3 regions of the Streptomyces cyclosori genome follow, and region 3 is predicted to be linked to each of the others. Evidence: riboswitches for the same ligand, from Rfam matches in the RefSeq annotation. Region 3 holds a riboswitch; each other region holds the start of a gene.

Region 1 (9,772 bases), 7.4 Mb from region 3:
AAGCGGGTGCCGGGGCCGCTCTCGTAGTAGCGGCCCTGGATCAGGCGCGAGGTGTCGGTGAGGTAGGCGACGCCCTTCTTGAGGTCGGGTCCGTCGCCGGGCCGGGGAGTGGTCGGCGGGTCGCTCGCCTTCGTGGTCAGTGCGACCAGGTCGCTCTTGACGGCGGCGACGGTGGCGGGCGAGGTGGCGAACAGGCGCGACGCGGTGTCGTCCTCCTCGAAGCCGAAGCCGCCCTCGGGGAACTGGTGCCGGGAGAGCCAGGAGGTACCGGCGTCCGCGAACGCCGTGTCGCCCAGGGCGCGCAGGGCCTGCGCGGCCCAGGCGGTGGAGGCGGGACTGCCGGTGGTCGAGGTGGCGGAGGAGGGCCAGGCGCCGGTGGCGAGCTGGGTCTTCTTGAGGTAGGCGCGGGCCTTCTGCACGGCGGTGTTGTGGCCGCCCGCGTGCTGGAGGGCGAGGGTGATCAGGCCGGTGGAGTTCGCGTCGCTGTCGCACCAGCCGCCGGAGCGGATGAGGACGGAGGTGAAGCCGCCGTTCTCGCACTGCAGGCCGGTGAGGCGGTTCACGGCGATGGCGGGGAGGGTGGCGCCGCCGTTGGACAGGGCGATGACGGCCATGGCCTGGGCGTCGGACTGCCCGGTCGTGCGGAAGTCGCCCTTGGTGAGGCAGCCGTCGACGGTGTCGCCGTCGCCGATGTCACGCGGGCAGAGGTACTTGAGGAGATCGCCGAGCAGGTCGTGGCCGCCGAAGGCGCGGGGGTCCTTGCCGGTGGCTTCGGCGACCAGGGCGAGGCGGGAGGCGGCGGTGGCGTCGGGAACCGCGTTCTTGCCGGCCGGGTAGGCGTAGGCGTCGGTCTGCTCGGGCTCGGCGAGGAAGTCCGCGGCCTTCTTGGCGGCCGGGCTCTTCGGGTCGGCGCCCGCCAGGGCGAACACGGCCTCGGTGGTGAGGAAGTAGTTGGTGTCCGAGCCGTCCACGACCCGCTTGCCGTCCTTGAGCTGGCTGGTGATCCAGCGGGTGGCGGCCGGGACGTCGACCTTTCCGGCGGGCACCTTGGGCGGCTCGGTGGGGACGGTCGGGTCCGGGGTGATGGCGTCGGCGGAGCGGACGTCGTCGGGGGAGAACGCGGGCCTGCCGGAGGTGCCGCCGACGTCCGTGCCGCCGAACACCCAGGCGTCCACGTCACCCGGCTTGGGCGTGCGGGCCATCGCGCCGAGCGGGCTGTAGGTCCAGCTCTTCTGCCCCAGGGAGGCGATCCAGTACGACCAGTAGGCGGTGGCCTGCGGGGTGAGGACGCAGTCCTCCTTGTCCGGGGTGGGGTACTGCGTACCGGAACCCTTGCCGATGCGGCAGACGAACGCGTCCCCGTCGTGGACCGTGCCGGTGGTGGTGAACCCGCCGGTGCGCAGCAGCTCGTACCCGGTGGTCGGGGTCGTGTCGCAGCCGCGCTCGACCTTGCCGCCGAAGGGGCCGAAATCCACGGCGACGATGGCGCCGGTGGTGGCCGTGCACTTCTCGAGGGGGTCGGCGGAGGCGGGGGAGGTCCCGCTCACGAAGGTCACGCCCGCGGCGACGGTCAGCACCGCCGCCGATACGAGCGACAGGAGCCGTCTGCGCCCCGTGCGCTGCTCTGGTTGCTGTGCGGTCCCCACCACGGCCCCTCGTGTCGGCCGGGCGGACCAGTGCGTGGCAAAGGGGCTTCCGCGGCCCGAGGGGGCCCGGGGAAACCGGTGGCACCACGCCGTAGTCCGCGACGGCGTTTCTCGCTGCAAAACCTGGCTCCAGGCATTCCGACTCGCCCGGACGGTGCCGGGCCCACGGTTGCGGGTCAGTGCCGGATTTCGACCGGCTTCCCCTGGAGCTGAGTGCTTATCAGTCGGAGTGGACCACGTGGATAAAGACAGCGTCAAGGTGGGCTGCGTCTCACCTCGCGGGCCGAACTCCCCACGCGGCAGAATCCGTTCGGCGTGGCTGGCGGACCCCTGATCGCTCGGGTAGCGTCCTGGCCTGCCACATGGGGGAACCTGGTGCGAATCCGGGGCTGACGCGCAGCGGTGTGGAACGGCAGGGGGCCGTTTCCGAGCCCGAATGCCCATATGGCCAGGCAATGCACAAGCCGTACCACGCGTTCGGACGGCCGCTGCCGGGCTCCGGGCGCCGTCCGCGTGAGCCCCGGTCAGGTCGGCGTCCCTCATTCCAGGAGCAGGCCATGTCCCGACCCCGCACCTCCCGCCGTCTGGCGCTCGCACTGCCCGCGGCGCTCGGCGCCCTCGCCCTCACCGCGCTGCCCGCCTTCGCCACGTCCTCGCCCGCACAGATCGCCACCTCCAAGACCAACGGTGTGAACTACCTCAAGTCCCTTCAGGCGGCGGACGGTTCGTACGCCGGCTCCGGACTGTCCAACGAGTGGGCGTTCAGCGCCTTCGCGGCCACCGGCACGGCCGTCGTCGACGTCTACCCGGGGGGCGACACGTCGAAGAACGCCCGGACCGTCTACCGCAACCTGCTGTCCACGGCGGGCTGGCCGCAGGCATCGCCGGTCGTGACCGACTACGAGCGCGGCACGCTCAACGCCTACGCCGCCGGCATCGACCCGGCCCGCGTCTCGGACTCGCGCAATCTCGTCGCGAACGTCTACTCCTACTGGCAGACGGCCGAGGCGGGTTACTTCGGTCCGTCGGGCAACTTCAACGGCACGGTCTTCGCGGCCCTTTCGCTGGGCGGCGCCAAGACCCAGAGCGGCGGCAAGCGCGTGCCGCAGGCGCTCACCGACTCCATGGTCACCCGCATCCGCGCCAACCAGCACGTGGACGGCGGCTGGACCTTCCAGAAGGGCGAGGGCAACCCCACCGTCCTGAACTCCGCGAGCGACGTCGACATGACCGGCGCCGCCATGGCCGCCCTGTGCGTCTCGGGCGTGCCCAGCACCGACACGGGCGTCGTGAAGGCGAAGAACTTCCTCAAGAGCACCCTCGTCTCGGGGACCGGCGCGTTCAACTCCCTGTACGGGGTCAACACCAGCTCCAACGGCTGGGGCGTGGCCGGTCTGAACGCGTGCGGCTTCAACCCGCAGACGGGTGACTTCCTGACGTCCAGCGGCAAGACGCCGGTCGACTTCCTGATAGCCAACCAGTACAACCCGGCGGGCGGCTTCAAGTACCAGCCCTCCGACACCACCCCCTCCGCGTACTCCTCGATCGACGCGCTGCGCGCCGTCGCGGGCGGTGGCTTCACCACGGCTCCGCCGGTGCCGGTGACCCCCGGCGCCCCGCAGTGGGTCGCCCAGCCCACCTTCACTGCCGGTACGGCCACCAAGCTGGCGCTGACCGTCGACGACGGTGCGGGCAGCCTCAAGGTGTGCTCGGTGGCGTTCACCCCGACCGGGACGACCACCACCCTCGGCGATGTGCTGGCCGCCGCCACCAGCGGCGCCAGCCCCTCGGGCTGTGTCACGGGGGTGACCCCGTCGTCGGGCACCGGAACCATCACCGCGGTCAACGGCAAGGCCAACAGCGGCTCGAACACCTGGAAGGTCGGCGTCGACGGCTCGGCCTTCGCCGGGGCCCTGCGGGAGAAGGTCATCAACGTGGGCGACACCATCGCCCTGCGCTGGGGCGTCTGATCGTCGCCTGTCGGTGAGGGCCGCGGCCCGCGGGTTCGCGGCCCTCACCGCTGTGCCGCCGCAGAGCGGCACACACAGGGGCTTGGTGTTGTCAGTGCAGTTCCTGTGCGAGTCCGACGATGATGCCGTCGGGGCCGCGGAGGTAGCAGAGCAGGTAACTGTCCTGGAACTGGGCGATTTTGCCCAGGACTTCGCCGCCATGGGGGCGCAGGCGGGTGACGGTGTCCTGGATGTCGTCCACGGCGAACATGACGCGGTGCGTGCCCGCGATGTTGTGCGGCCGGTTTCCCGGTCCGCCGCTGATGACCGCGGGGCTGAGGTACTTGGCCAGTTCGAGGCGGCTGTGGCCGTCCGGGGTCCTGAGCATCGCGATGTCGCAGCGGACGCCGTCGAGTCCGGTGCACTCGTCGGCGACCGGACCTTCGATCCGTGTCCGGCCCTCCAGTTCCAAACCCAGTTCCGTGAAGAACGCGACGGCGGCGTCCATGTCCTGGACGACAATGCCGACGTTGTCCATCCGCTCGATCGCCATACGGTCTCTCCTTGCTTCCCCAACGGCCCCTTGTGGTCCGCCGATGTACCTGGGACGGAGCCGGTGGCACGATTTCGACATCGGCCTGGACGGTGCGGGGCCGGGTCACACGGACGGGGGGCCGGGGCCGGGTGCGCCCGGCGGCATTCCGCTATGAGCCGATGTTCATGGCAAGGTCGTCACGTACGAAGGGTACCTCCGGGAGAGCGTCCCGTGCCGTTAAGCTCGCCCGCGTGGGCGAAATCGCAGTCGCGCGGGAGGGGCACGGGCCGGAGGTCCTGCTGGTGCACGGCGGTGCCGGCCCGCGGACGACCTGGGGTGCTCTCGCCGCGCTCTCCGAGCGGTGGACCATGGCGTACGTACACCGCCGGGGCTATCCGCCGAGCCCACCGCCCGAAGAACGCCAGGACTTCGAAGTCGATGCCCTGGACCTGGCACCGCTGCTCGTCGGCCGCCCTCACGTGGTCGCGCACTCCTACGGCGTTCTGGGGACGTTGATCGCGACCGCTGCCGATCCGGGCAGCGTGCGCTCGCTGACGTTGATCGAGCCGCCGCTCAACTATCTCGTTCCGGGCGATGCCGAGGTGGCGCGGCTTGAGCGCATCGGCGACGCCGTCCTCACACAGGGGATGGAGGCGGACCCGGCCGAGCTGCGGGAGTTCCTGCGTCTCACGGGCGCGCCGCTGGGCGACGGCCCGATTCCGGAGAAGGTGATCGCAGGTGTGCGGCGGGCGCACGGCGCTCGGCCGACCAGTCAGGCGCGCCCACGGCTGGATGCGATCCGGGAGGCCGGTGTTCCCGTACTCGTCGCCTCGGGAGGTCATGCGGCGGCGCTGGAGCGCATCTGCGACGCACTCGCGGCCGTACTCGCTGCCCGGCGCGGCGTGCACCCGGGCGCCGGTCACTTCGTCGCCGCGGCACCGGGCTTCGCACCACACCTCGAAGCCTTCTGGCGCATGAGCGAGCCACGCGGAGCAGGCACCTAGGCACGCTCGGCGTGCAACGCGAAATTGTGCGGGGCCGCCGCACCCCCGTGGCGGCGGCCCCTGCCCGCTCAGCGCAGCCGGGTCGCGGCGTACGCGTCGATGGCGGCCCGCTGGTACGCGGCCAGGCCCGGCGCGATCGCCTCGTACACCGCGCGCCAGTGCTCGTTCTCCACACAGGTACGTCCGATCGCGCGGTACTCCTCAGCGGTGGCCGCCCGGACCCGGGACAGCGTGCGGTACTGGGCGTCGATCTCGGCCTGCACCGCTTCGGCGTCGGCGGGCAGGCCGGCGGCCAGCAGCTCGGCCAGCCGGATCATCTGCGCCGTGCGCTCGCGCTCGTCGGCCTCGCTCTCGGCCTCGGTCCACGTCGACGTCTGCCGCTCGAAGGCCCCGACCAGTTCCGGGTAGTCGTGCAGGACCTTCATGCAGTGGGCGGGCCGGACGCCCTCGAAGAGGTTCTCCGGCCGGCTGATGGTGATCATGGCTGTGCCGTCCTTCCTGGACTGCTCCAGTTCGGTGATCGTGCGGGCCACGGTGCCGGCGAGGGCGTGGAGCCGGTCGCGTTCGTCGAGCAGCCGACGGTGGTGGCCCCGCAGGGCCTCCAGCTCGTCCACCTGCGAGGCCAGGATCCGGTCGATCTCGGGCAACCCCACGCCCAGTGCCCGCAGTACGAGGATCTGCTGCAGCCGCAGGAGTTGGCGGTCCTCGTAGTAGCGGTGGCCGTTGGCCCCGATCCAGGCCGGTGGCAGCAGGCCGATGTCGTCGTAGTGCCGCAGTGTCCGGGCAGTCACCCCCGACATCCGGGCGACCTCCGCGATCGGCCAGGCCATCGCCGCCTCCCCCACACGTATCTCACCGGGCCGGATTCTCCGGCCCTGCTCAAGACGGTAGAGGCTTCCGCTACGGCAGCTTCAAGCCCGGCCGGCGAAACATCCCGTACCGCAGTCACCGCCACGGCCGGAGCCACCGCCGGGCATTCCGCTCGCCCGTTCTGTCCGGCAAGTCGCCTGACTACAATCCGGCTTGACCTGTGATCTTTTCATTGCAGCCAGGCGAGGAGAACCATGAAGGCCCTCAGAAGACTGAGCATCATCGCCGCGGTGTGCGGCCTCGGACTGACCGCCGGTCTCACCCCGGCCACCGCAGCGGTCCCGGAGGCAGCCGTGGCGCTCAAGGCCGGAGCCGACAGGGGCATAGCCGACGGCTATCCCGGCATCGTCGGCCTGGTGCGCGACGGCAGCCAGACGCAGTACATACAGGCGGGTGTCGGTGACCGCGGCACCCGTACTCCCGCCGATCCCAAGGCGAAGTTCCGCATCGGCAGCAACACCAAGTCCTTCACGGCCGCCACCGTCCTCCTGCTGGAGGCCGACGGCCTGCTCTCCCTCGACGACACCGTGGCGAAGTGGCTGCCGAACGCGGTCAACGCCAACGGCTACGACGGCTCGAAGATCACCGTCCGGCAACTGCTCAACCAGACGTCAAACCTGCCGGACTACACCATGAACATCGACGGATACACCGTCAACCCCAACTGGACGCCGCAGCGGTTGGTCGACGGCGCGCTGCGCAAGCGCCCGCCGAACGCCCAGCCGGGCCAGAAGTGGGAGTACGCCAACACCAACTACGTGCTGGCCGGCATGGTCATCCGTGCGGTGACCGGCAATGAGCCCGCCGCCGAGATGAAGACCCGGATCTTCGACCGCCTCGGCCTCGCCGACACCAGCCTGCCCACCACCGACAACAACATCTACGGCAACTTCCTGCACGGCTACTACCTGGCCGGGCCGGTCATGCTGGACATGACCGTGACCAGCGTCCAGGCCACCCAGACCGCCGGTGCCATCATTTCCACCCTGGACGACCTGGGCACCTTCGAACGCGCCCTCGTCGGCGGCACCCTGCTGCCGCCCGCGCAGCAGGCCGAACTCAAGACCACGGTTCCCACCGGTATCGCGGGCTCCACCTACGGCCTGGGCCTGATGCGCGTCGACACCTCCTGCGGCCGAACCGCCTGGTACCACAATGGTGCCGTCCCCGGTTACTACAGCTTCCACATCACCAGCGACGACGGAAGCAAGCAGGTGGTCGAGGCGAACAACGAGAACCACCTGGTCCAGGGCACCCCTGGCCAGACCCACACCCAGGAGGGCGCACTCAACGCTTTCTGCGCACTCTGAGCTGCCGTCCCCTGGCCGTGCGGGAGATGTGGGACGGTCTGCCGACCACGTGGTGATCCGCGTGAGCGTCCCCTGCCGGGCCGACCGGCCATGGGCCGGTGTGCCCCCGGTCCGGCTGTCTCCCGCACGGCGTCATACAGGCCGCTGGAGCGGTCAGATGCGGTCGGCTGCGATCAGGAGGTACTGGAACGAGCCGTCCCTGTAGGAGTTGATGAACGCCTCCTCGATGCCCGTGGTGAGGGACGAGGTGGCGCGCAGCTCCCAGTAGGGGAGGGTCGCCGGGGTGAGGTCCGTGATGGTCTGGGGGACGAGGCGGTTGTCGGCCATGGCCCGCAGGTATTCGCGGCGCGAGTGGATGTTGCACTCGAAGTGGGCGTTGATCTGGGAGACCCACTTGGAGGGTTGCCCGTAGACCGGGTTCCAGCAGCCGGTGATGGTCACGTACCGGCCGCTGGGGGCGAGGACGCGGGCGTGTTCGGCGAAGAGGTCGTGCAGGTCGACGTACATGCTCGACTCGTTGTTCCAGGAGGCCGCCGCCTGCCCGGTGGCGAAGGGCATGTCGAGCATGTTGCGGACGTGGGCGCGCACCGAGCCCTCGATGCCCAGTTCCTTGGCGCGCTGGTTGGCGAAGTCGGCCTGCTTGGCGGAGAGGGTGACGCCCTCGACCGAGCAGCCGAAGCGTTGATGCGCCATCACCATGGACCCGCCGCGGCCACAACCCGCGTCCACCAGAAGGTCGTTGGACTGGATGTCTCCCAGGTTGTCCAGCAGCAGATCGGCCTGCGCGGACTCCAGGCGGTGCAGCTCCGCGATGAGCTTCGCCTCGCGGTCGCCGTCCGTGGCATCGCCGAGCGCGGATTCGTCGACGGCCCCGATGCCGTAGTGGTGGTGGTAGAGACCGTCCACGTCACCGAGGCGCAGGTTCACCGGCCGTGCCTCGTTGTTCCAGTAGCGGGCGATGTCCCCCTGGTAGGGGGTCGCCGGGCCGGGGATGGTGACGGTGGGAGCGGCGGTGTTGGACAAGATGTTCTCCTTGGTTACCAGAAATCGGGAAGGCCGTAGCGGTAGGTGTTGGTCTGGTGCCAGTGGTGGTTGCCGTCGACCCACGTCGCCACCCCGCGCAGGAAGCGGGCGACCTGGGGGAGGGGGCAGACGAGGGCCAGGGCGGCGGCCTCGGATTCGAAGGCGCGCATCAGGTCGTTGTGGACCTCGATGGCCTTGAGGTACGCCTCGCGCTCGTCGAGGTCCTCGCGGTCGGCGAGCACCACGGGCAGGTTCATGTGCCGGCCGGGGCTGGCGAGCTCCTTGGTGTAGGAGTACAGGTCGTTGACGATGGTGGTGGCGTTGGACGCCAGTGCGATGACCCGTTGCATGGCCGGCTGGGCGTGGAGGTCGGCGGGCAGTTCGTAACCGCCGACGGTGTCCGTGATGGTGGGGCAGGGGCGGAAGTTGTTGAACTGCCGCATCGCCAGGTACTCCCACACCTGCGGTACGTACTCGGTCTGGGCCCAGGCGGCCTCGGCGAGGTAGCCCAGGTGCAGCCGGGCCATGTCGTGGCGGAACCGGTCGGCCTGGGAGGCGCTGGCGGCCTGGAGGAAGTAGTCCATGGCGGAGCGGTAGGCCCGCCTGGGTGCGTCGCTGTGGAGCGAGTCGGCCCAAGTGGCCTGGTACTCCTGCGTGGTGTGCACCGGGTCCAGCGCGGTGTGCGCCAGCAGGAGTCGTCCGCCGAGGCCCACCGGTGAGCCGCCGTGGTCCTCGCAGTAGCAGTCGTCCACCGCGTTCTCCGCGGCCATCAGCCGGGTGGCGACCATCAGATGCTCGATGGTGGGGGCGTCCGGATGGCAGGCGACCATGTATCGCCCCAGGGAGAACCCGTCGAACTGGTCCTCCCACTCGGGCGGATACAGCTTCACCTCGTCGACGGCCCAGTCCTTGATCCGGCGGCTCACCTCTGCGACCCGTACGGGATCGGGCTCGGGTACGGGGTGGTAGTAGAGGCCGGGGATCACCCGGCACGGCGCCGGCACCGGCGGCTGGGCGCGGCGGGCCAGGCTCAGGCCCGCCGTCCCCAGGCCGGTCGGGCCGCCCAGAACGCGCTCCAGCACATTGTCGGTGGGGGCGGGATCATCTAGTGCGCTCTCTTCCCGCGCCTCTTCGACCTCGCAGCACGGTGACTCTGCGGCCGGTGTGGTGCCGTCGGCCAGTTCGGTGTCGTCGGCCGGTGCGGTGGCGCAGTTCTCCGTGGACTCTTCGGCGCACACCGCGTCGTCCTCGCGGCAATCGTCGGCTTCCCCTGGTGGGGCGGACACGGTCAGGGCCTGTGGGCCTCGCGTCGGCACCGCGTAGTGAGTGGGACCGGACATCCATGACTCCTTGGTGAGCGGATGGGTGCAAGCACACTGACGGCGCCCGGGAACTCCGGGCGGGCGTGCGGGGTACTGCCGTGTCCGGGAGACGG
Region 2 (9,772 bases), 7.6 Mb from region 3:
GAGCAGTGGTCACAGCGCACCGCGTACGCCCGCACGCTGGCTGCGCGGGCGCAGGTCATCCTGGCGTGTGCGGGACCACACGTGCCGCTCATCGCCTCAGTCGCCCGCGACTTGCGGGTCAGTACGGAAACGGTCAGCCGGTGGCGACGCCGCTTCCTGGCCCACCGCCTCGACAGCCTCACCACGGGCCCCGACCCCGTCCCGAACGGACGCTCTCAGGGCTGACCCCTGCGCCAGCAGCGCAGATCCTTGCGGACTGCCCTGGTGCTATGGAGGCGTCGCCGGGCGGTGGCTGGGGCCCGGCGCCATCGGTGGGTACAGGGTGTCCGGATTACGTCACTCCCTCCAAGGTTGGTGTGTCGGGAGTGGGTAGGGTGCGGCATCTCGTGGCGGACCGAGGACGGGGTGGTGGGTATGCGGGCGTTCGGCCGGACCATGAAACTACTGCGTCGGCGTGCGGGGTTGTCCCAGCCGGCGCTGGCAGCGAAGGTGTTCGTCTCCCAACCCACCATCAGCCGCCTGGAGTCGGGCACACGAACCCCTGATCCTACGCTCGCCAGACTCCTCGACGAGGCACTCGGCGCCCGGGGCGCGCTGGCCGGCCTGATCCCGGAAGACCCCGACCGGGCCGACTTCGAGGCCCGCAGACCGGAGCTGGTGGACAGAGCGAAGATCGTCGACGTGGAGCAAGGGCTCGTCCGGTTACGCATGCTGGAGGACCAGTCCTCTTCGGCGGACGTCACGCCGATGGTCGCCGCGCGGGCAGAGATGGCCCTGCGTACGGCGCGGGACGCGCCGTACGCCCTGCGCGCCGGCGCGATCGGCGCGGCGGCCATGGGCGCCGCCTACCTCGGCTGGTGCCACTTCCTGGCCGGGCGGTACGAGGCGGCGGAGCGGACCCTGGACGCCGCGGTGGCCTATGCCTACGAGTCGAGGGCACCTGACCGTCTCGAACGCACGATGAGTTACCGGGGTGTGCTGGAACTGGTCTGCGGCAGCGCTGCCGCCGCGGCCTGCATGTTCGACGCGTCGCGCCAGGACACGGGCGCGCATCCCGCCCTGCGCGCCTATGACGCCGGGCAGCAGGCGCGGGCGCTCGCGCACGCGGGCGAGCGGCGCGAGGCGGACCGGCTGCTGCTGGAAGCGGACCGGCTGGCCGACACGGTCGACTACGCCGATCTGCCGGTGGGGGCGTACTGGTACACGCCGGGGTGGCTCGCCCTGCGCCGAGGTGTGGCGATGCTGGCACAGGGACGTATCAACCTGGCGCAGCAGGAGATCGAGCAGGGGTATGCCGCGATGCCCGCACAGCATCGGCAGGCCCACTGGGCACGGCAGTGGATCGACGCCATCCACGGGGACCAGGAACCCTCCGACTTGATCCATCCGCGACAGCGGCGGTGAGGCGTACGCGCTGATCCACGTTGTCCGCGTCCGGCCAGAGGCATAATTCCCCCCTTCCGCGGTCCGAAATGATCGACGCCTTCGGGGCTCCGGCCGCAGCGACGGTTGTAGCGGCCCCGCACAGTGCAGAAACCGCCGTCGGTTCCTCGTGGAATCCGGGAACACGGGCCACCCTAGAAGAGGCCGTGACCACTCACAATCGCCACGCCCGAGCCGGAATAATATTCCATGCCGAGGTGAGGGGTTTTGCCGCCTCGCGATGGGGTGCAGTATCTGGGCGACGGTTTCTCTGCCGCACCTCAGCATGGGAAAAGTACGTGAATTGCCGTGCTGGGCAGAGGCAGTTGTGAGGAGTGCGGGACTGATCCCGCTGAATTCCACTAGGAGGCTGGCGTGAGCAGAACGACGGACTCGAACTCGAAGTCGCACTCGAATCGGAGCACTGGCAGACGCGTGAGAACTGCCTTGGTCGCGGCAGGCGTGGTCTGCCTGGTCACGGCTGTGGCGCCCACAGCCGCCACAGCCTCCACAGCGGGGCCGACGGCGGCGATCGGCGGTCTCGGTGTCGGTGTCGGTGTCGGTGTCGGTGTCGAGAGGATCAGCGTCGCGACCGACGAAGGCTACGGCGCCGCGTCCATCACACCCGACGGCCGCAACATCGTCTTCACGTCGCTGAAGAACGGCCCGCGAGACGGCGGCAACGCGGTGTATGTCCGTGACCGGCGGGCAGGGCAGACCAGGACGGAGCCCCTGGTCGAGGGCTGGACGCCGGCGATCAGCGGCGACGGGAGACAGGTCGCCGCCAATGCCCCGCGGCAGGGGATGAGCGCCGAGCGGATCCAACAGCGGTCGCTGGACCTGGGATTGCTTCCCGTCACCTGCGGTCGCTGCAACCAACCGTCGCTGAGTGCGGACGGCCGCTACCTCGCATTTGGCGCCCTGCGCTCTCCGGGGCTGCTCCGGGACGTGATGGTCGCGGACCGCAACGGTGGATTCGAAACCATCGCCTCCCTCGGCAGCACGGCTCCGGCCCGGCCGTCCATCAGCGGTGACGGCCGCCTTGTCGCCTACCAGGACCTCACTCATCTGAAGGAGGGCGTCTACCTGTGGGACCGGACCACCGGCAGCACGTCGGGCCCGCTTGCGGGCTCCTCCACGAGCGCGTCGCTCATCCAGCTCAGCGACAACGGCAGCAAGGTCGTCTACCTCTCGGGCTCCGACACCTACGTCCACGACGTGAGTTCGGGCAGCGCGCAGCTGGTGCCGAACGTGAAGGGCGTGGCCATCGACCCCACCGGCCGGTATCTGCTGTATGCGCCGATCGACACGAGCGGGCCGTCGCTCGTCCTGCGCGACCTCCAGACCGGGGCCGACGAGACCGTCTCCGACCAACCGGCCACGGCCGAGACCGACTCAGTCAGCGCGGGCGGGCGTGACGTGGTCTTCCAGTCCGCGGCGGACGGCATCGTCCCCGGCGACACCAACGGCAAGCCCGACGTCTTCGTCCGCCGCTTCTTCTGACTGGACCGGTCGGGCCGTGTCGCAGGCGGCTGAGGCATGGGGTCCGTTTTCGGTCGCCGGGGCGCCCGTTCGGGGGCGCGCGGGGGTCGGCGGCACGGGTGCGGGGAAGCGATCAGGGATGAGCGACAACGCGAGCACAGCACGCCACGAGACGTCGACCCGCCTCTACTACGAGACCGGGGACGTGGACGCCTTCTACGACGCCGTGTGGGGCGGAGAGGACATCCACGTCGGCATCTACGACGACCCGCGGGAAGAGGTCGCAGCCGCCTCGCGCCGTACGGTGGAACACGCGGCAAACGCCGTTGCGGACCTGCTGGGACCCGATGCCGTGGTCCTCGATCTCGGCGCCGGATACGGAGGCTCGTCCCGGGTGCTGGCGGAGCGGTTCGGCTGCCGAGTGGTGGCGCTGGACCTGAGCGAGGAGCACAACCGCCGCCACCGCGCGGCCAACGCCCGCCACGGCCTCGACCACCTGATCGACGTCGTCACCGGTTCCCTCAACCATCTGCCCTTCGAGGCCGGGCGCTTCGATGTGGTGTGGTCCCTGGAAGTCCTGTGCCACGTAACTGACCGGGGCTGTGCGCTGGCGGAGGCGCTGCGGGTGCTGCAACCGGGAGGCGCGCTGGTGTTCTCCGACATCATGGTCGGCGAGACCACTCCGGCAGAGGCGGTACGCCCGGCGACTTCCCGTCTCGGCGTCCAGCGACTGGCCACCGTCTCGTCCTACCAGGAGCACCTGGACCGCCTCGCCGTGAAGGCCGACTTCGAGGACCTGACCGAGCATCTGGCCACCCACTACGCGCGCCTCGACCAAGAGGTCCGGGGGCGCACGGACCAGCTGCGGGAGGTGATCAGCGCGGCCTACCTCGACAGTCTGCTGGACAACCTTCCCCAGTGGGTCGACATCACGGGCCGCGGACTGCTGCGCTGGGGGCTCTTCCACGCCCGCCGTCCTGAGCGGGGGTAGCGGGGCGGGCGCGGTGCGGCGGGCCGGGACGCACACGGCGTCCCGGCCCGCGCGGGTCGGCATCAGGAGGCGGGCAGTTCACCCCGGACCGTACGGGCCGCGGCGACCAGGTTCTCCAGGGAGGCGCGGGTCTCGGGCCAGCCGCGGGTCTTCAGACCGCAGTCCGGGTTGACCCAGAGCCGCTCGGCGGGGATCGCCTCAAGGCCGGTGCGCAGCAGTGCGGCGGCCTCCTCGGCGCTGGGAACTCGGGGCGAGTGGATGTCGTAGACGCCGGGCCCGGCCTCGCGCGGGTAGCCGTGGGCGGCGAGTTCGCGGGCGACCTGCATGTGGGAGCGGGCCGCCTCCAGGCTGATGACGTCGGCGTCGAGGTCGTCGATGGCCTGGACGATGTCCCCGAACTCGGCGTAGCACATGTGGGTGTGGATCTGGGTGTCCGGACGGACCCCGGCGGTGGTGAGCCGGAACGCCTCCGTCGCCCAGGTGAGATAGCCGGGCCGGTCGGCGGCGCGCAGCGGCAGCGTCTCGCGCAGCGCGGGCTCGTCCACCTGGATCACGGAGGTGCCGGCGGCCTCCAGGTCCCGCACCTCGTCGCGCAGGGCGAGGGCGACCTGCCGGGCGGTGTCACCGAGGGGCTGGTCGTCGCGGACGAAGGACCAGGCGAGCATGGTGACCGGGCCGGTGAGCATGCCCTTGACCGGCTTGGCCGTCAGGGACTGGGCGTAGGACGTCCAGCGCACGGTCATCGGTTCGGGGCGGGAGATGTCACCGGCCAGGACGGGCGGGCGGACGTAACGGGTGCCGTAGGACTGCACCCAGCCGTGCTGGGTGGCGAGGTAGCCGGTCAGCTGTTCCGCGAAGTACTGCACCATGTCGTTGCGTTCGGCCTCGCCGTGGACCAGGACGTCGATGCCGGTCTTCTCCTGGAAGGCGATGACCTCCTGGATCTCGGCCTTGATGCGCTCTTCGTAGCCGGAGGTGTCGATGCGTCCGGCGCGCAGGTCGGCGCGGGCGGTCCGGAGTTCGCCGGTCTGCGGGAAGGAGCCGATGGTCGTGGTCGGCAGCAGCGGCAGTCCGAGGTGGGCGCGCTGGGCGGCGGCCCGTTCCGCGTACGGCTGGGCACGGCGTGCGTCGGCGTCCGTCACGGCCTCGGTACGGGCGCGGACGGCCGGGGCGCGGGTGATGGGGGAGTTCGCCCGGGAGGCCAGGTCGGCGCGGTTGGCGGCCAGTTCGGCCGTGATCGCTTCGGTGCCCTGGGCCAGCCCCTTGGCCAGGGTGACGATCTCGGCGGTCTTCTGCCGGGCGAAGGCGAGCCAGCGCAGGATCTGCGGCTCGATGTCCCGCTCGGCGGAGGCGTCCAGCGGTACGTGCAACAGCGAGCAGGAGGCGGCGACGTCGACCCGGTCGGCGAGTCCGAGGAGGGTGCCGAGCGTGGACAGGGACTTCCGCAGGTCGTTGATCCAGATGTTGCGGCCGTTGACGACCCCGGCGACCAGGCGCTTTCCGGGCAGTCCGCCGACGGCGGCCAGGGCGTCCAGGTGGGCGGCGGCGGCCTCGGTGAAGTCCAGGGCGAGGCCCTCGACCGGAGCCTTGGCCAGGACTGGCAGTGCGTCGCCCAGCCGGTCGAAGTAGGAGGCGACCAGCAGTTTCGGCCGGTCGGTGAGCGTGCCCAGCTCGCGGTAGGCGCGCTCGGCCGCGTTCAGCTCGGCCGGGGTGCGGTCCTCGACGAGAGCGGGCTCGTCCAGCTGGACCCATTCCGCGCCCGCCGCGCGCAGATCGGCGAGGACCTCGGCGTACACGGGCAGCAGCCGGTCCAGGAGGGTGAGCGGCTCGAAGTCGGCGGGCACGCCGGGGGCGGGCTTGGCGAGCAGGAGATAGGTGACCGGACCGACCAGTACGGGGCGGCCGGTCAGTCCCAGGGCGATGGCTTCCTTGAGCTCCGCGACCTGCTTGGCCGGGTTCGCGAGGAAGACGGTGTCCGGGCCCAACTCGGGTACGAGGTAGTGGTAATTGGTGTCGAACCACTTGGTCATCTCCAGCGGAGCGACCTCCTGGGTCCCGCGCGCCATGGCGAAGTAGCGGTCCAGGGCGTCGGCGTCGACCGCTCCGCGGTGCCGCTCGGGGACGGCGCCCACCATGACGGTGGTGTCCAGGACGTGGTCGTAGTACGAGAAGTCGCCGGTGGGCACCTCGTCGATGCCGGCCTCGGCGAGCTGCTGCCAGTTGGCCCGACGAAGGTCGCTGGCGGTGGCACGGAGGGCGTCGGCGGTGGTGCGGCCCTTCCAGTAGCCCTCGATGGCCTTCTTCAGTTCCCGGTTCTGGCCCTGGCGGGGGTAGCCGTACACGGTGGCCCGTGCTGCCGCGGCTGCGGACGTGCTGGTCACGGAGATCTCCTTCGCGAGATGAATCCCTGAGATCCCGGAGACGGGACGTGAGCGCGAAGGGAATGACGAACCGGACGGCAACGACCCCGCGCGGCAACAGGCACGGTTGTTCCGTCTGGTATGTACGCCGACCCGCCCACGAGGTCACCGGGATGTCCGCGCACGGAACGGTCCGTACGCGGGCAACGGGCAGGTCTTCGGACTCGCGGGCACGCCTGCCGGTCTCCCGGCGGACACCTACTGGCCGTCGCTTCCCAGACCCGGCCGGGCCCAGTGCGTATGACGGCGGTCGTTCCCGCTCACCGCTGCGGGGCAGTCCCGGATTCCCACCGGGTTCCCTCTTACGACGCGCCTGTCTGGCGGACAGGGCGAACCAGCTGCAATGACCACCCTACGGGGTACTGCCGGAAAAGAAGAGCGTGATCCGGCATCCGGGTTGTGGGACCGCGCACTTGGGGCGAGCCGGGGGTGCGGGATGCCCTGCACGGTGCCGCTGGGGATCCTCGTGGCCGCCGATGACGGGAACGGGCGGAGGATTCCGGTCAGACTGGGTGCATGGACGTTGACGTACAGGCTTACATCGACGGCATCGCGCCCGAGCACCGTGCGCTGTTCGACCGGGTGCACCGGCTGATCGTGACGGTGTTTCCCCAGGTGAACCCTGTCCTGTCCTACGGGATGCCGACCTATCGGGTCGGCGGCCGAAAGCTGCATGTCGGAGTGTGGCGGCACGGGATCTCGCTCTACGGATGGGACAAGGACCGGGCGGCCGGTTTCATCGCACGCCATCCCGGTCTCGCCAGCGGGAAGGGGACGATCCGGCTGCGCTCGCAGGATGCGGCGGAGCTCAGCGACGAGGAGCTGGGCGGCCTCGTCCGGGCCTCATTGGCAGCGTGAGGGCGCGCGTACGGTTGAGTGGGCAGGCGGGCGCGGGGCGGGCAGCCGGTCTTCTGGAGCGGGCCTCGGACCGCGTCCGCTGACGCGGCGACCGCGTGATCAGGGTCCGTCCGGTGTGGCGAACGCCGCCCGGTATGCCTGTGGGCTGGTGGCCAGGCGGGACGCGAAGTGCTGGCGCATGGTGACCTCGCTGCCGAAGCCCGCACGCCGTGCGACCTCCGGCATGGACAGGTCGGTGCGCTCCAGGAGCTTCTGGGCCGCCGCGACCCGGCGGTCCAGCAGCCAGCGCAGCGGGGTGGTGCCGGTGGCCGAGGCGAAGTGCCGGGCGAAGGAGCGCGGGGACATCCCGGCACGGGCGGCGAGGTCGGCCACGGAGAGCGGTTCGTCGAGGTGGGCCAGGGCGTAGGCGCGCGCCGCCGCAAGGGAGTCGGCGTCGCGGTCGGCGGGCGGAGTCGGATGCTCGATGAACTGGGCCTGGGCGCCGGTCCGGAACGGGGCGGTGACCATGGAGCGGGCGACCGTCGACGCCGCCTCCGCGCCGTGTTGGGTGCGCACCAGATGGAGGCACAGGTCGATGCCGGCCGCGGTACCGGCGGACGTCCACACGTTGCCGTCCTCCAGGAACAGGGCGTCCGGCTCGACCCTCACCTGCGGGTGGCGGGCCCGCAGTTCGTCGGCCAGGGCCCAGTGGGTCAGTGCCCGGCGCCCGTCCAGCAGTCCCGCTTGCGCGAGGGTGAAGGCGCCGCCGCACAGTGCGGCGATGGTGGTGCCCCGCGCATGGGCGCGACGCAGCGCCGCGAGGACCGGCTCGGGGGCGGGAGTGACGTGGTCGTCCAGGCCCGGGACCAGGATCAACTCGGCGCGGGGCAGCCAGGCGAGAGTGCGGTCGGGAGTGAGCTCGAGCCCGCCGCGCATCGGCACGGGCGTGCGGTCGGCGGCGACCCTGCGCAGCTCGAAGGCGGGCACGCCCCGGTCGGTGCGGTCCGCGCCCCACACCTCAGTGATCACCGAGACGTCGAAGGCCCGGATGCCGGGGAAGGCGAGCAGGGCGATGCGGTGCGGCGCCGCCGGTCGGGTCATGGTGGCAGTAAACCATCGATCGCTGTCTTCCTGCCTTCTGGGATCCTGTGCGGCGGGGCGGCAGGATCGTGGGCATGGAGATCACACGGAACGCAGCGCTGGTAGTGGTGGACGTGCAGAAGGGCTTCGACGAGTCGGAGTTCTGGGGCCCGCGCGACAACCCGGCCGCCGACGGCAACATCGCCGCTCTCATCACGGCCTGGCAGGACACGGGCCGTCCCGTCGTCTTCGTGCGCCACGACTCGGACAAGCCCGGCTCGCCCCTGCGCGGCGGATCCGAGGGCAACGGCTTCAAGGAGTACGTCGAGGAGCGGCGCGGCAAGGGGAGCGGACCGGAACTGCTGGTCACCAAGTCCGTGAACTCGGCGTTCTACGGCACCCCGGACCTCCACGAATGGTTGAAGGCGGCGGGCATCCACCAGGTCGTGCTGGTCGGCATCCAGACCAACATGTGCGTGGAGACCACCGCACGTATGGGCGGCAACCTCGGCTACGACGTCCTGGTCGCGCTCGACGCCACCCACACCTTCGACCTGACCGGCCCCAACGGCTGGCGCCTGACGGCCGACGAACTGGCCAAGGCGAGCGCCGTCTCGCTCCACGGCGGAGGCTTCGCCCAGGTCGTGACGACCGCCGAACTGATCGGTGCCGCCCGCTCCTGAGCGCCGGTCCGTACACCATGAGATGCCGTCGCACGGCGGGAAGGCACTGTCCCGCCGTGCGACGGCATCGCATCACGACAGCGGAGCGGGCTCCTCCGGGGTGAGCGAGTTGCCGCCGGCGATGTGGCCGCAGTCGGACGGGGCCGTGCGGCCGGCGAAGCGGTCGTTGAGCCAGCCCAGCGCGACGGGCGCCCAGGCGACGGTCGCGCCCGTGTGGCTCAGCAGCTCGTACTGGTTGTACTTGACGGCGGAGCGGCCGGTGGCGCAGTACTGACGGGCGAGCGAGCGCACGTCGCCCGCGACCATCACACCGTCACCCGTGCCGATGCCCGAGCGGTTGCTGAAGGTCCCCTCGAAGACACCCCCGTTGCCCTGGCCGATGAAGCCGGGGACGGTCGGGGTGGCGGCGGAGCCGAGGTTGAGCCTGTTCATCGCCGTCACGAAGGCGGGGATCGAGTTGGGGTTGGCGTACTCCGGCTTGGCCATCTTCTTCCAGGTCAGCCCCGGGTAGTGGCCGAGCGCGTTGATGATCGAGCCGCGCTCCAGGTCCTTGTAGACGCTCAGGCCGTAGCTGTTGAGGTAGCTCTTGAGGTCGATGTCGTACGAGCGCGAGACGCCGATGACGGCCATGGGGATGACGCCGGTCCAGACCAGCGAGCCGTCGACGTACTTCAGGTTGTGCGCCGGGTCCACGAGCAGGCCGCCCTCGGCGTACCCGACCAGTCGGCGGTTCACGTCCGGCGCGTAGCTCGGCGCGAGCGCGGCGGCCCAGTTGGTCGCGATGGCGCCGCCCGAGTAGCCGATGAGGCCGAACGAGGTGTGGGAGTCCAGCCCGGTCTCGGCCGCCTTCGTGGCGG
Region 3 (9,772 bases):
TGCCGGACCGCGAGGTGGGCGTGGCCGTGCTCAACCGGATCCGGGTCTGGCTGCCCACGCTGCTGGCCATGTCGGCCAACTCCCCGCTGGCCAACGGCCACGACACGGGGTTCGCCAGCTGGCGCACCCTCGTCTTCGGCCGCTGGCCGGTCAGCGGCCCCCCGCCCCGGTTCGACGGTCTGCGCGACTACGAGACCCGCTCGGAGGCGCTGGTCACCGCGGGCGCCGCCCTCGACCACGGCCAGCTGTACTGGCACGCCCGGCTGTCGGACCGGTACCCCACCGTCGAGGTGCGCTGTCTGGACGTACAGCTGCGGGTGGACGACGCGGTGCTGCTGGCCGGGCTCGTCCGGGCGCTGGTGGCCACCGCCATCCGTGAGCAGAAGGACGCCGAACCCCTGCCCAGCTGTCCGGGGGAGCTGCTCCAGGCCGCCACGTGGCTGGCCGCCCGGGACGGTCTGAACGGGATGCTGGTCGCCCCGGCCGGGCAGCTGAGCAGCTGCGGTGACGTGCTGTACCTGCTGACCCAGCACCTCGGCCCCGCCCTGGACGCCCTGGGCGACGCCCGGGAGGTCGATGCCCTGCTCCACCGGCTGCTGCGCCAGGGCACGGGCGCGGGCCGTCAGCGCGAGGCCCTGGCCGCGGGGGGAATTCCCGCGGTGATCGACCTCATCACGACCCAGAGCCTGCCGAACTGAAGCCGGAACCGGCCATGTTGGGAGCGTCCGGCAGAGCGGTCGATCGGCATTCGGCCCGGACCTTTCCCGAGATTCCCTCCGGGAAATGTCCAAAGCGGGACGAGGAAATTCGCGACTGGGTCGCGCAATGGCGCGGAAAGGGCCGCCCGGGCTCTCGCCCGGGCGGCCCCGCGTATCCGTGGTGCGAACCACCGGATCGCCCTACCAGCGGTACCAGCGACCACTTCCGCCCTTGGGCCGGGCCACGAAGCCGATGAGCCACAGCACCAGAACGACGATCGCGACCCACCACAGGATCTTGACGGCGAAGCCGACACCGAAAAGGATCAGCGCCAGCAGAAGCACGAGAAGCAATGGAACCATGGAAATCAACCTCCAGCTTTCCAGGTTCCCCCTTTTCCGGCCCCCATGCATTCGTCCCCGGAATTGCCGGGGCGCCCGCCCAGCGCGCGGTTCCGCGGGCCGTGGTGATCACCGGCAGCCGCGCGGCGGCCGGTCGCCGACTCGTTCGCCCCGCCGGGGTTCATGAGTTTCGCGCCGGAGCTGTTGGGTTTCAGCTCACGGTCATGGGCGACCGCCGGGCGGGCTCAGCGGGCCCTGCGGGGCGGGGTGAAGGTGTAGAGGTCGAGGATGTCGGGGCAGGGGGCGACACCGGGTCCGCCCGCCCGTACCCAGTCGATGATGTCCTCGGCCGCGTCCGGGTCGTTGACCAGGCCGAGCCAGACCGGCCGGGCCCCGGCGACGCGGGCGGCGCTCGACGGCTGGACGACGATCACATTGGCCTGCTCGCAGACGTCCAGACAGGCCGAGACGCGTACGGGCGCGCCCTCGGCCAGCCGCGCCTTCTGCCGCGCGTGGTCGACCCCGGGCACCTTGGCGGTCCCGCAGCAGCAGTCCCGGCACACCACGATCCGGCACGGGGCCGCATCGGCGGCGGTCCCGCCGCCGCGTCCGGGTTGGCGCTGTCGCCCCTCGGGCATGCCGCTCACGCTCCTCCTCCGGGGAGATCCGCCCCGGTCTGGGTCAAGGAGGCGACGGGTGAGTCTCCTGGCTCCCGGGTCTTCGCTCCCCCCGTCCTTCCCGCCCGGCTGGGGCAGTGGTCCGTTCGGGGTTCGCTCGCCGGTCACAGTGGCGGGACCGCGCCGGATTTCCACCGGCTTCCTCGTTCCGCGTCGCCTTGTCGTGGCGCATCGTCGCACGTCCGGGGCGTGGCGGGTCAAGTCGTGCGGGTGGTGCCGCAGGGAGGTGCGGAGTCACGCCGGGCGCAGCGGGAGCGTGGCCGTGACCAGGAATCCGCCCTCGCGCGTCGCACCGGCCGTGAAGAACCCGCCGAGGAGGTGGACGCGTTCGCTCAGCCCGACCAGACCGTGGCCGCCGCTCGGCAGGTCCAGCGGATCGGCGCCGCGGTCGGCCGGGCCGTTGCGGACCTCCAGGGCCAGTTCGGCGTCCCGGCACCGCACGCGGACGTCCACCCGCGCGCCCGGCGCGTGCTTGCGGACGTTGGTCAGGGCCTCCTGGACGATGCGGTAGGCGGCCCGTTCGACCGCCTCCGGGCACTGGGCGCAGGCCCGTTGGTCGATCTCGGCCGTGATGTCGAGCGCGCTGTCGGCGACGAGCCGGTCCAGGTCGGCCAGGCGTGGCTGCGGGGTCAGCTCGCCCCGGCCGCCGCCCGCCGCGCGCAGGACGCCCACCATGTGGCGCAGCTCCTCCAGGGTGCGCACCGACAGGGTGCGGATCGTGGCCGCGATGTCCCGTGCCGAGGGATCGGCCGTGCTCGTCCGCAGGGCTCCCGCCTGGAGGCTGATCAGGCTCACCTGGTGGGCGACGACGTCGTGCATCTCCCGGGCCAGCCGGGCCCGTTCGGTGTCCAGGACGTGCTCGGCCAGCAGCCGGTCGCTCTCGGCCCGGCTGGCGGTGAGTTCGCCGAGCCGGGCCGCCAGCTCGTGGCGCACCGCGTGCAGCCGACCGAGCGCCAGCGCCGCCACGGGCGCGCCCACCAGGACCTCCAGCCACCCTTCCTGGGCGAGGCGGCGGCTGACCTCGTCGGCGGTCAGCGGGTGGGGCAGGAAGTAGGCGAGGGCGTTGAGCAGGGTGCACACCACCAGCAGGCCGGGCTTCGGACGCAGGTAGGAGAGGGTGTAGAGGGCGATCAGTCCGGCCAGCCAGGCATTGTCCAAGTACGTTCCGGGCAGCGTCAGCACGAGCACGGCGACCGGGTGGCGCAGCCGGGCGAGGAGTACGAACGCCGCGGCCAGCGGGGCGACGCGGTCCGTGGCGGTGTACCCCTCGTCGCCGATGAAGGTGTCCGCGACCGCCAGCGCGACGGGGCCCAGCAGCACCCACGCCCGCCGGGCCCGGGGCGAGGACGTCCACCGCGCCAGGTGCGGCCTCATGCCGGACCGCTCGGCGGGGTCCTGGTCAGGCCCGCGCGTTCGGCGACCACGGCCGCCTGGACGCGGTTGACTCCGCCGAGCTTGCCGAGGATGACGCTGACGTGGTCCTTCACCGTGCCGTGCGCCAGGTGCATGCGCTCGGCGATGGCGGGGTTGGACAGCCCGAGGCCGAGCAGGGCCAGTACTTCCTGCTCCCGGGGGGTGAGCCGGGCGACGGCGTCGGCGGCTTCCCGCGCGCCGTCGCTGCCCACCACGTAGCCGCTCACCACGGCCCGCGCGACGGACGGGTCCAGGGTGCTGCCCCCGGCGGCGAGATCGCGGACGGCCTGGGTGAGCTGTTCCGGCTCGGTGTCCTTGAGGAGGAATCCGACCGCGCCCTCCCGCAGTGCGGTGGCCAGGTACTCGTCGGTGTCGAAGGTGGTCAGCATGCTGACGGCGGGCATCCGCGGACCGAGCGCCTCCGTGAGCCCGCGCAGCACGGTCAGACCGTCCACGTCCGGCATCCGGATGTCCAGCATGACCACGTCGGGGAGGTGCGCGACCACCGTGTCGACGGCCTCCCCGCCGCCGCACTCCGCCACCACCTCGATGTCGGGTGCCGAGCCGAGCAGCAGACGCAGCCCCGACCGGACGAGGTACTCGTCGTCGACGATGACGACACGGATCGCGTCGTCTCGCTGGTCGGGCTCCACACGCCGACCCTAGGGCGGACGGGCCGGAACCGCCCGCCGGGCCGGGGCGCGTTACTCCGGCCGGTGCGCGCGACCCCGCGGGCCGGTGCCGGGCCGCACCCCTCCTCGGCTCGACGCCATCCCTGACCGGCCCTCCCGCCCGCGCTGTCACAGACGTGCGGGCTGCCTTGTCTCGTTGGTGTACGTGCTTCACGCACCGGCCCGGCGGCTGTCGCCGGGCCGGGCGGAAGCCGGATCGACGAACGGAACGGAGACCGTGATGAAGATCGTGGTTGTCGGCGGTACGGGGCTCATCGGCTCGCAGGTGGTGGCGCTGCTGCGCGAGCGCGGGCACGAGGTCGTGGCCGCGTCCCCCTCCACGGGTGTCGACGCCTTCACCGGTGCGGGCCTGGCCGACGCCCTCACCGGCGCGGACGTGGTCGTGGACGTGTCGAACTCCCCCTCCTTCGAGGACGGGCCCGCGCTCGACTTCTTCACCCGCTCGGCGCGGAACCTGTTCGAGGCCGAGGGCGCGGCGGGCGTGCGCCACCACGTGGTCCTGTCGATCGTCGGCGTCGACCGGGTGCCCGACTACGGCTACTACCGCGCCAAGGTCGCCCAGGAGGAGGCCCTGCGCGCGAGCGGCATCCCCTACAGCATCGTGCGCGCCACCCAGTTCTTCGAGTTCATCGCTCCCGTGATGGACATGTCCACCCAGGACGGCCGGGTGCGGCTGCCGTCCGCGCGGCTGCGTCCGATCGCCTCCGCGGACGTCGCCGCGGCGGTCGCCGAGGCCGCGCAGGGCGCGCCGTCCGGCGCGGTGCGCGAGATCGCGGGTCCGGACGTCCTCGGGCTCCCCCGGCTCGGTGAGATCACCCTGGCGGCGAAGCCGGACGGCCGGACGGTCGTCGTGGACGAGACGGTCGGACCGTTCGCCGGCATGCCGGAGGGCGTGCTGGTGGGCGGCGACTCCGCGCACACCTCGGCGACCGGCTACGAGGAGTGGCTGAAGCGGAACTGACCGGCTAAGGACGGGCGGTGGGCCGATGGGCCGACCGCTCGTACGCCCGGAGCTTGTCGGGGGCCAGCACCCAGTAGAGCCGGTCGATGCCGTCCGCTCCCAGCGTGACGCCCACCAGGGCGACGGTGACGCCGTTCTGAATGAGCGTCAGGCTGGGGCGGCCGTTGGCCTGCGCCACCCGGTACTCGGCGCCGGGGAAGAACTTCTTGGCGAAGGCGCTGACCCTGGCCACCCGTTCGGGCCCGACGACCACCAGCCGGGCCACCCCGCGCATGCCGTTGCCGTCCGCGTAGGCGACGGCGTCGGCCGAGAGCACGCTTTCGAGCGCCGCGAGGTCACCGTCCCGCGCCGCCGCGACGAACGCTTCGAGCAGCCGCCGGTGCTGGGCGGTGTCGACGGGGCCGCGCCGCTCGGCGGCGAGGCGCTTGCGGGCGCGGCTGACGATCTGCCGCACATTGGCCTGGCTGAGCTCCAGCATGTCGGCGATCTCGGCGTACGCGTAGTCGAACGCCTCCCGCAGCACATAGGCCGCCCGCTCCACGGGGTTGAGCTTCTCCAGGACGAGGAGGACGGCCAGCTCCAGCGCCTCGCCGCGCTCGGCGCCGAGGTGGGGGTCCAGGCTGGTGTCGACGGGTTCGGGCAGCCACGGCCCCACGTACGCCTCGCGCCGGACCCGCGCCGACCGGGCCACGTTGATCGCCAGCCGGGTGGTGACCGTGGCCAGGAACGCGCCGGGGTCGAGCACCGCGCCCCGGTCGGCGTCCTGCCAGCGCAGCCACACGTCCTGCACCACGTCCTCGGCCTCGGCGACGCTGCCCAGGACGCGGTAGGCGATGCCGAACAGCCGGGGCCGCAGCCGCTGGAACGCCCCCGCCGCCGCGTTCAGTGAGCCGTCGGTGAGCCGCTGTCGCTCGTCCATGGTGCCGCTGCCTCCGCGGGTCGGCCGTCGTGCGCTCGTACGGGCGCCCCTTCGGCGCGGGGGCGGCCCGCTCGCGGTGATCCTACGGCGGCCCCGCCCTCCCTCCCGGCCGTGCCGGCTCCGTCGGCGAGGTGGTGTCTGACCTGGTGGCGGACCCGGGCCACGGCCGCCGAGCGGGCGAAGTCCTCGGCGACGGCCACCAGCCAGGCCGTCTCCGCGTCCAGGTCCTGGCGGGGGCGGCGGCCGGGCGGGGCCGGGGCGGCCCGGGTGAAGCGGAAGCCGTGGGAGGCGGCCTCGATGGCCACCGCGAGGTTGACCGCTTCCACGGTGGCGGCCGGGGGCCCGGTGCGGCGGCCGGTCCCGGCGGGCGCCCACTCCTCCACCGGCGGCGGGAAGTGCGGGCGCAGCGCGAGGTGCGCGTCGTGGATCTCGATGACCCGGCGGTAGCGGGCGAACTGCACGTCGCGGGGCAGCAGTCGGCGTATCCGGCCGGGTCTGCTCAGGGCGATGCCCGGCAGTGCCCGGTGCAGTTCCTCCCAGAGCGGGCCCAGCCGCAGGTACGCGCGGTAGGCGAGCCAGCGGCGGCGCAGCGCGGTCACGTACCGGGCGCAGAGCGCGGCCATGGTCCCGCAGAGGATGAGCGCCAGGCACAGCGCGCCGAGCGCGGCCGACGGCAGGTCCTCGTTGGTGCCCTGGCGGCCGGTGCCGAGGACGGCCACGATGTCGCTGACGGTCCACGCCGACCACACCAGGCCGACGGCGGCGGACGCCGAGTAGAGGCGCAGGGCGGTGCGCAGCGGGCCGGGTTCCAGACCGGCGGCGTGGCGGACCATGCCGAGCAGGAAGACGCTCACGCTCCACTCGCCGTAGACCAGGAAGACGAGGTCGTATCCGGCCATGGCGGCCCGCGCGGCCGTGCCCGGATAGCTGCCCTCCTCGGCGCCGGGGCCCTGTGCGAGGGCGAAGAGCAGGGCGCTCGCGCCGAGCAGGGCGAGGATCACGGCGAGGGGGCGGCGGCTGCGGCGCGGCTCGCCGGTGCGGATGGATTCGGCGAGCTGGGCGAGGAAGTACAGGGCGAGGAGGCGCAGTTCGTCGCCGAGCAGGACGTCAAGGCCGGGGAACGGCGGCAGGCCGCGCAGCAGCCGGCCGGCGGCGGGGGCGGCCAGCACCAGGGCGGCGGCCAGGCAGAGGCCGAACGCCCGCAGGTCGCGGACCGGCGGGTTGATCCGGAACGCGCGGGGCCGCAGCAGCGTGCGCAGCAGCAGCGCCAGCACGGCCAGCACGGTCAGGGCGCAGCCGAGGGTGGCCATCTCAGCTCCGGTCGGCGGGCCGGGCCGGGTCGATCAGCGCGGCCACCGCGGCGAGCCCGGGGTCGTGGTGGGCCTCGGGTTCCTGGCCGCCCTCGGCCTGCTGCGCGTCCTGGCCCGCGGCGGAGGCGCGCAGGGCGATGAGCGAGGCGACCAGCTCGGCCTCGCGCTCCTGCTCGTCGCTGTAGTGGCTGCGGCCGAGGACGCGCCGGACCAGCTCGGGCGACAGGTGCGGGGCGAGCGCGGCGGACAGGGCGGGCGCCTCGGCGGAGGTGTCGAGGTGGCCGCAGATGAGGTGGCCGATCTCGTGCAGGACGATGTGCTGTTTGTGCAGGACGGTGGTGGCGGCGGGGTAGCCGATGTAGTCACGGCTGTCGGTGGCGACGAGGACCCCGCACGGCACCCGCTCCAGGCTGGGCAGGGCCAGCAACTCCAGTGGCCGGCCCCGCTGTTCGGCGACCGCGGCCACCAGCCGCACCACCGAGAACGGCTCCGGCAGGCGCAGTTCGCCGGCGATCCGCCGACATCGGTTGCGCAACGCGCGGCCCCGCATCCGCGATCCCATCGTTCCCCCCGGCCTGTCAGCCGCCCGTACCCAGAAGTCCCCGTACTCAGAAATCCCCGCGCCGGAAGTCCCCGTGTCAGAAGTCCTCGTCCGCGCCCCGCTGCCGGCCGGCCTCGCGACGCGCGAGGGCGTCGATCAGATCACTGATGGTGTCCAGACCCTCGGGAGAGAGCCGCACCGCGCGCAGCGCCATGTCCCGCACGCCCGCGTCCCGGAGCACCCCCAGCAGATCCAGCTCCGCAGCGATCTTCTCACTGTAGTCGCCGTCGAAGAAGTAGGCGGGCGGGACGTCGAAGAAACGTGCGAGGGCTTCGAGGTGACGTTTCGTCGGGTTGTCGCGCCGTCCGGTGCGCAGCTGCCACAGATAGGTGGCGGAGAAGCTCTCGCCGGTGGCTTCGCGGCAGGCGCGGGCGACCTCCTCGTTGCTGTAGGGCTCGCGGGTGGGGCCGCGGACCACCAGGAAGAGCCGCTCGATCTTCTCGGCCAAAGTCCTGGTCCCGCCCCGGGCTTCACCCATCAGGCACGCTCCCCGTGCTCTCGCACCGCACACCGCTCGCGGAGATGAATCACGCCATTGACCGCATTCATTTTAGTTGACATCGCGGAGCGGCGAGAAGCAGACTCCTGTCAGCTGATATGAAACATCTGTGGCGACTGGTTCACATCAGCCGCTCAACCGCGTGCCGCCCGTCCCCCGTACGGAGGGGCGGACCGGATCCGTACGGCCCGTGCACCGCCTCCGCACCACCCCGGCTCGCTCACGTTCCCCTCGCGCCGCCCAGCCAGGAGCACCCATGCCAGGTGAGACCACGCCGCTCGCGGCCCCCGCCGCGCAGGCACCGCCCCTGCCCCGGGAACGCGACGGCCGCCCACCACTGACCGGCAGCTGGTGGGCGCGCGGGCTCTGGCTGCGCGAACGGCTGGCGGCGGCTGGAGCGCCGCGGCCCGCCCCGCCCGGCAGCGACCTGGCCGCCCGGGCCCGGCGCCGGATGGACCGCTGGCGCGCGTGCGGCACCGCCGTCGGCGCGGAGGACACCGCCGCGCTCTCCTGCACCGCGTTCGCCACCACCCCCCAGCGGCTCGAAGCCCTGCTGGCCGAACCCACCGCGGCCCTCGCCGCCCGCGCCGACGAGCCCGCCTGGGCGCGGCTCGCGGAACGCCTGGTCACCCGCAAGCGACCGCCCGCCCACGTGCCGCTGCCCGCCGACGCCGACCGGTGGTTCCGGGGGTTCGCCACCGTCCTCCAGCCCTTCGTGGACGAGGCGGTCACCCGCCTGACCACCTCCCCCGGCTTCGCCGCCGCCTCCGCCGTGGCCGACACCGACGCCGTCGTCCGCTCGCTCGTCACCGGGCTGCGCGCCCAGCTCGTCCAGAGCGCCGGACGCACCCTCGTCCTGGAGCTCAATGTGGCCCGCCTCTGCGACCGCCTGCGCGGCGACACCGCCGAGGAGCGCTTCGAGTCCTTCGTCGCCCTCTACCGCGACCCCGCCCGGCTGGCCGGACTCCTCGACGAATACGCCGTGCTCACCCGCCTGTTGACCACGGCCACGACCCACACCGCCATCGCGTACGCCGAGTTCCTGCGGCGGTTCGCCGAAGACCGGCCGCGGCTGGTGGCCGAGCTCCTCGGGGGCGTCGACCCCGGCCCGCTCACCGAGGCGGTCATGGGCGGCGGCGACGCCCACGAGGCCGGCCGCTCGGTCGTCCTGCTCCGCTTCGCCTCCGGGGCCCGGCTGGTGTACAAGCCGAGGCCGCTGGCCGTCCACGCGCACTTCAACGACCTCCTGGACTGGTACCGGTCGGTGCTGCCCGGGGCGGATCTGCGCCGGCTCGCGGTCCTGGACCGGGGCGCGTACGGATGGATGGAGTTCGTCGCCCCCGCGCCGTGCGCCGACCGGGCGGGCGCGGCGCGGTTCTTCCACCGCCAGGGCATGCTCCTCGCCCTGCTGTACGCGGTGTCCGCCACCGACTTCCACTTCGAGAACGTGATCGCGGCGGGCGACCAGCCGGTGGCCGTCGACCTGGAGTCGCTCTTCCACGCCGAACTCGCCCCGCGCACCGGCAGCGCGCTGGCCGACGAGGACCCGGGACAGCGGCTGCTCAACCGTTCCGTACAGCGGGTGGGCCTGCTGCCCAACGTCGTCGTCGGCCCCGGCGGCGCGCTGGACATCGGCGGCATGGGCGCCGACAAGGGGTCC

The links. A riboswitch is a leader RNA that binds a small molecule or an ion and turns the genes downstream of it on or off. The one in region 3 is predicted to bind cobalamin.
Region 1: another riboswitch for cobalamin. It lies ahead of AB5J87_RS34900 (hypothetical protein); the one in region 3 lies ahead of AB5J87_RS02230 ((2Fe-2S) ferredoxin domain-containing protein).
Region 2: another riboswitch for cobalamin. It lies ahead of metE (5-methyltetrahydropteroyltriglutamate--homocysteine S-methyltransferase); the one in region 3 lies ahead of AB5J87_RS02230 ((2Fe-2S) ferredoxin domain-containing protein).

What each region holds. Positions count from the first base shown of each region.
Region 1 is NZ_CP163520.1:7,923,370-7,933,141, forward strand. Features, by position in the region: gene AB5J87_RS34895 (prenyltransferase/squalene oxidase repeat-containing protein) at 1-1,646, opposite strand, end outside; cobalamin riboswitch at 1,779-1,849, opposite strand; cobalamin riboswitch at 1,981-2,109, shown strand; gene AB5J87_RS34900 (hypothetical protein) at 2,204-3,616, shown strand; gene AB5J87_RS34905 (VOC family protein) at 3,708-4,148, opposite strand; gene AB5J87_RS34910 (alpha/beta fold hydrolase) at 4,382-5,134, shown strand; gene AB5J87_RS34915 (MerR family transcriptional regulator) at 5,203-5,964, opposite strand; gene AB5J87_RS34920 (serine hydrolase domain-containing protein) at 6,199-7,314, shown strand; gene AB5J87_RS34925 (geranyl diphosphate 2-C-methyltransferase) at 7,468-8,337, opposite strand; partial or broken gene AB5J87_RS34930 (family 2 encapsulin nanocompartment cargo protein terpene cyclase) at 8,352-9,422, opposite strand.
Region 2 is NZ_CP163520.1:8,060,563-8,070,334, forward strand. Features, by position in the region: gene AB5J87_RS35495 (helix-turn-helix domain-containing protein) at 1-225, shown strand, start outside; gene AB5J87_RS35500 (helix-turn-helix transcriptional regulator) at 415-1,404, shown strand; gene AB5J87_RS35505 (hypothetical protein) at 1,906-2,925, shown strand; gene AB5J87_RS35510 (cyclopropane-fatty-acyl-phospholipid synthase family protein) at 3,044-3,895, shown strand; gene metE (5-methyltetrahydropteroyltriglutamate--homocysteine S-methyltransferase) at 3,958-6,276, opposite strand; cobalamin riboswitch at 6,447-6,669, opposite strand; gene AB5J87_RS35520 (iron chaperone) at 6,832-7,173, shown strand; gene AB5J87_RS35525 (GlxA family transcriptional regulator) at 7,273-8,253, opposite strand; gene AB5J87_RS35530 (cysteine hydrolase family protein) at 8,328-8,915, shown strand; gene AB5J87_RS35535 (lipase family protein) at 8,988-9,772, opposite strand, start outside.
Region 3 is NZ_CP163520.1:504,605-514,376, forward strand. Features, by position in the region: gene AB5J87_RS02220 (glutamate--cysteine ligase) at 1-698, shown strand, start outside; gene AB5J87_RS02225 (hydrophobic protein) at 900-1,061, opposite strand; gene AB5J87_RS02230 ((2Fe-2S) ferredoxin domain-containing protein) at 1,286-1,678, opposite strand; cobalamin riboswitch at 1,739-1,865, opposite strand; gene AB5J87_RS02235 (sensor histidine kinase) at 1,952-3,091, opposite strand; gene AB5J87_RS02240 (response regulator) at 3,088-3,783, opposite strand; gene AB5J87_RS02245 (SDR family oxidoreductase) at 4,043-4,783, shown strand; gene AB5J87_RS02250 (RNA polymerase sigma-70 factor) at 4,788-5,702, opposite strand; gene AB5J87_RS02255 (MAB_1171c family putative transporter) at 5,666-7,012, opposite strand; gene AB5J87_RS02260 (ParH-like protein) at 7,014-7,574, opposite strand; gene AB5J87_RS02265 (XRE family transcriptional regulator) at 7,651-8,091, opposite strand; gene AB5J87_RS02270 (type 2 lanthipeptide synthetase LanM family protein) at 8,369-9,772, shown strand, end outside.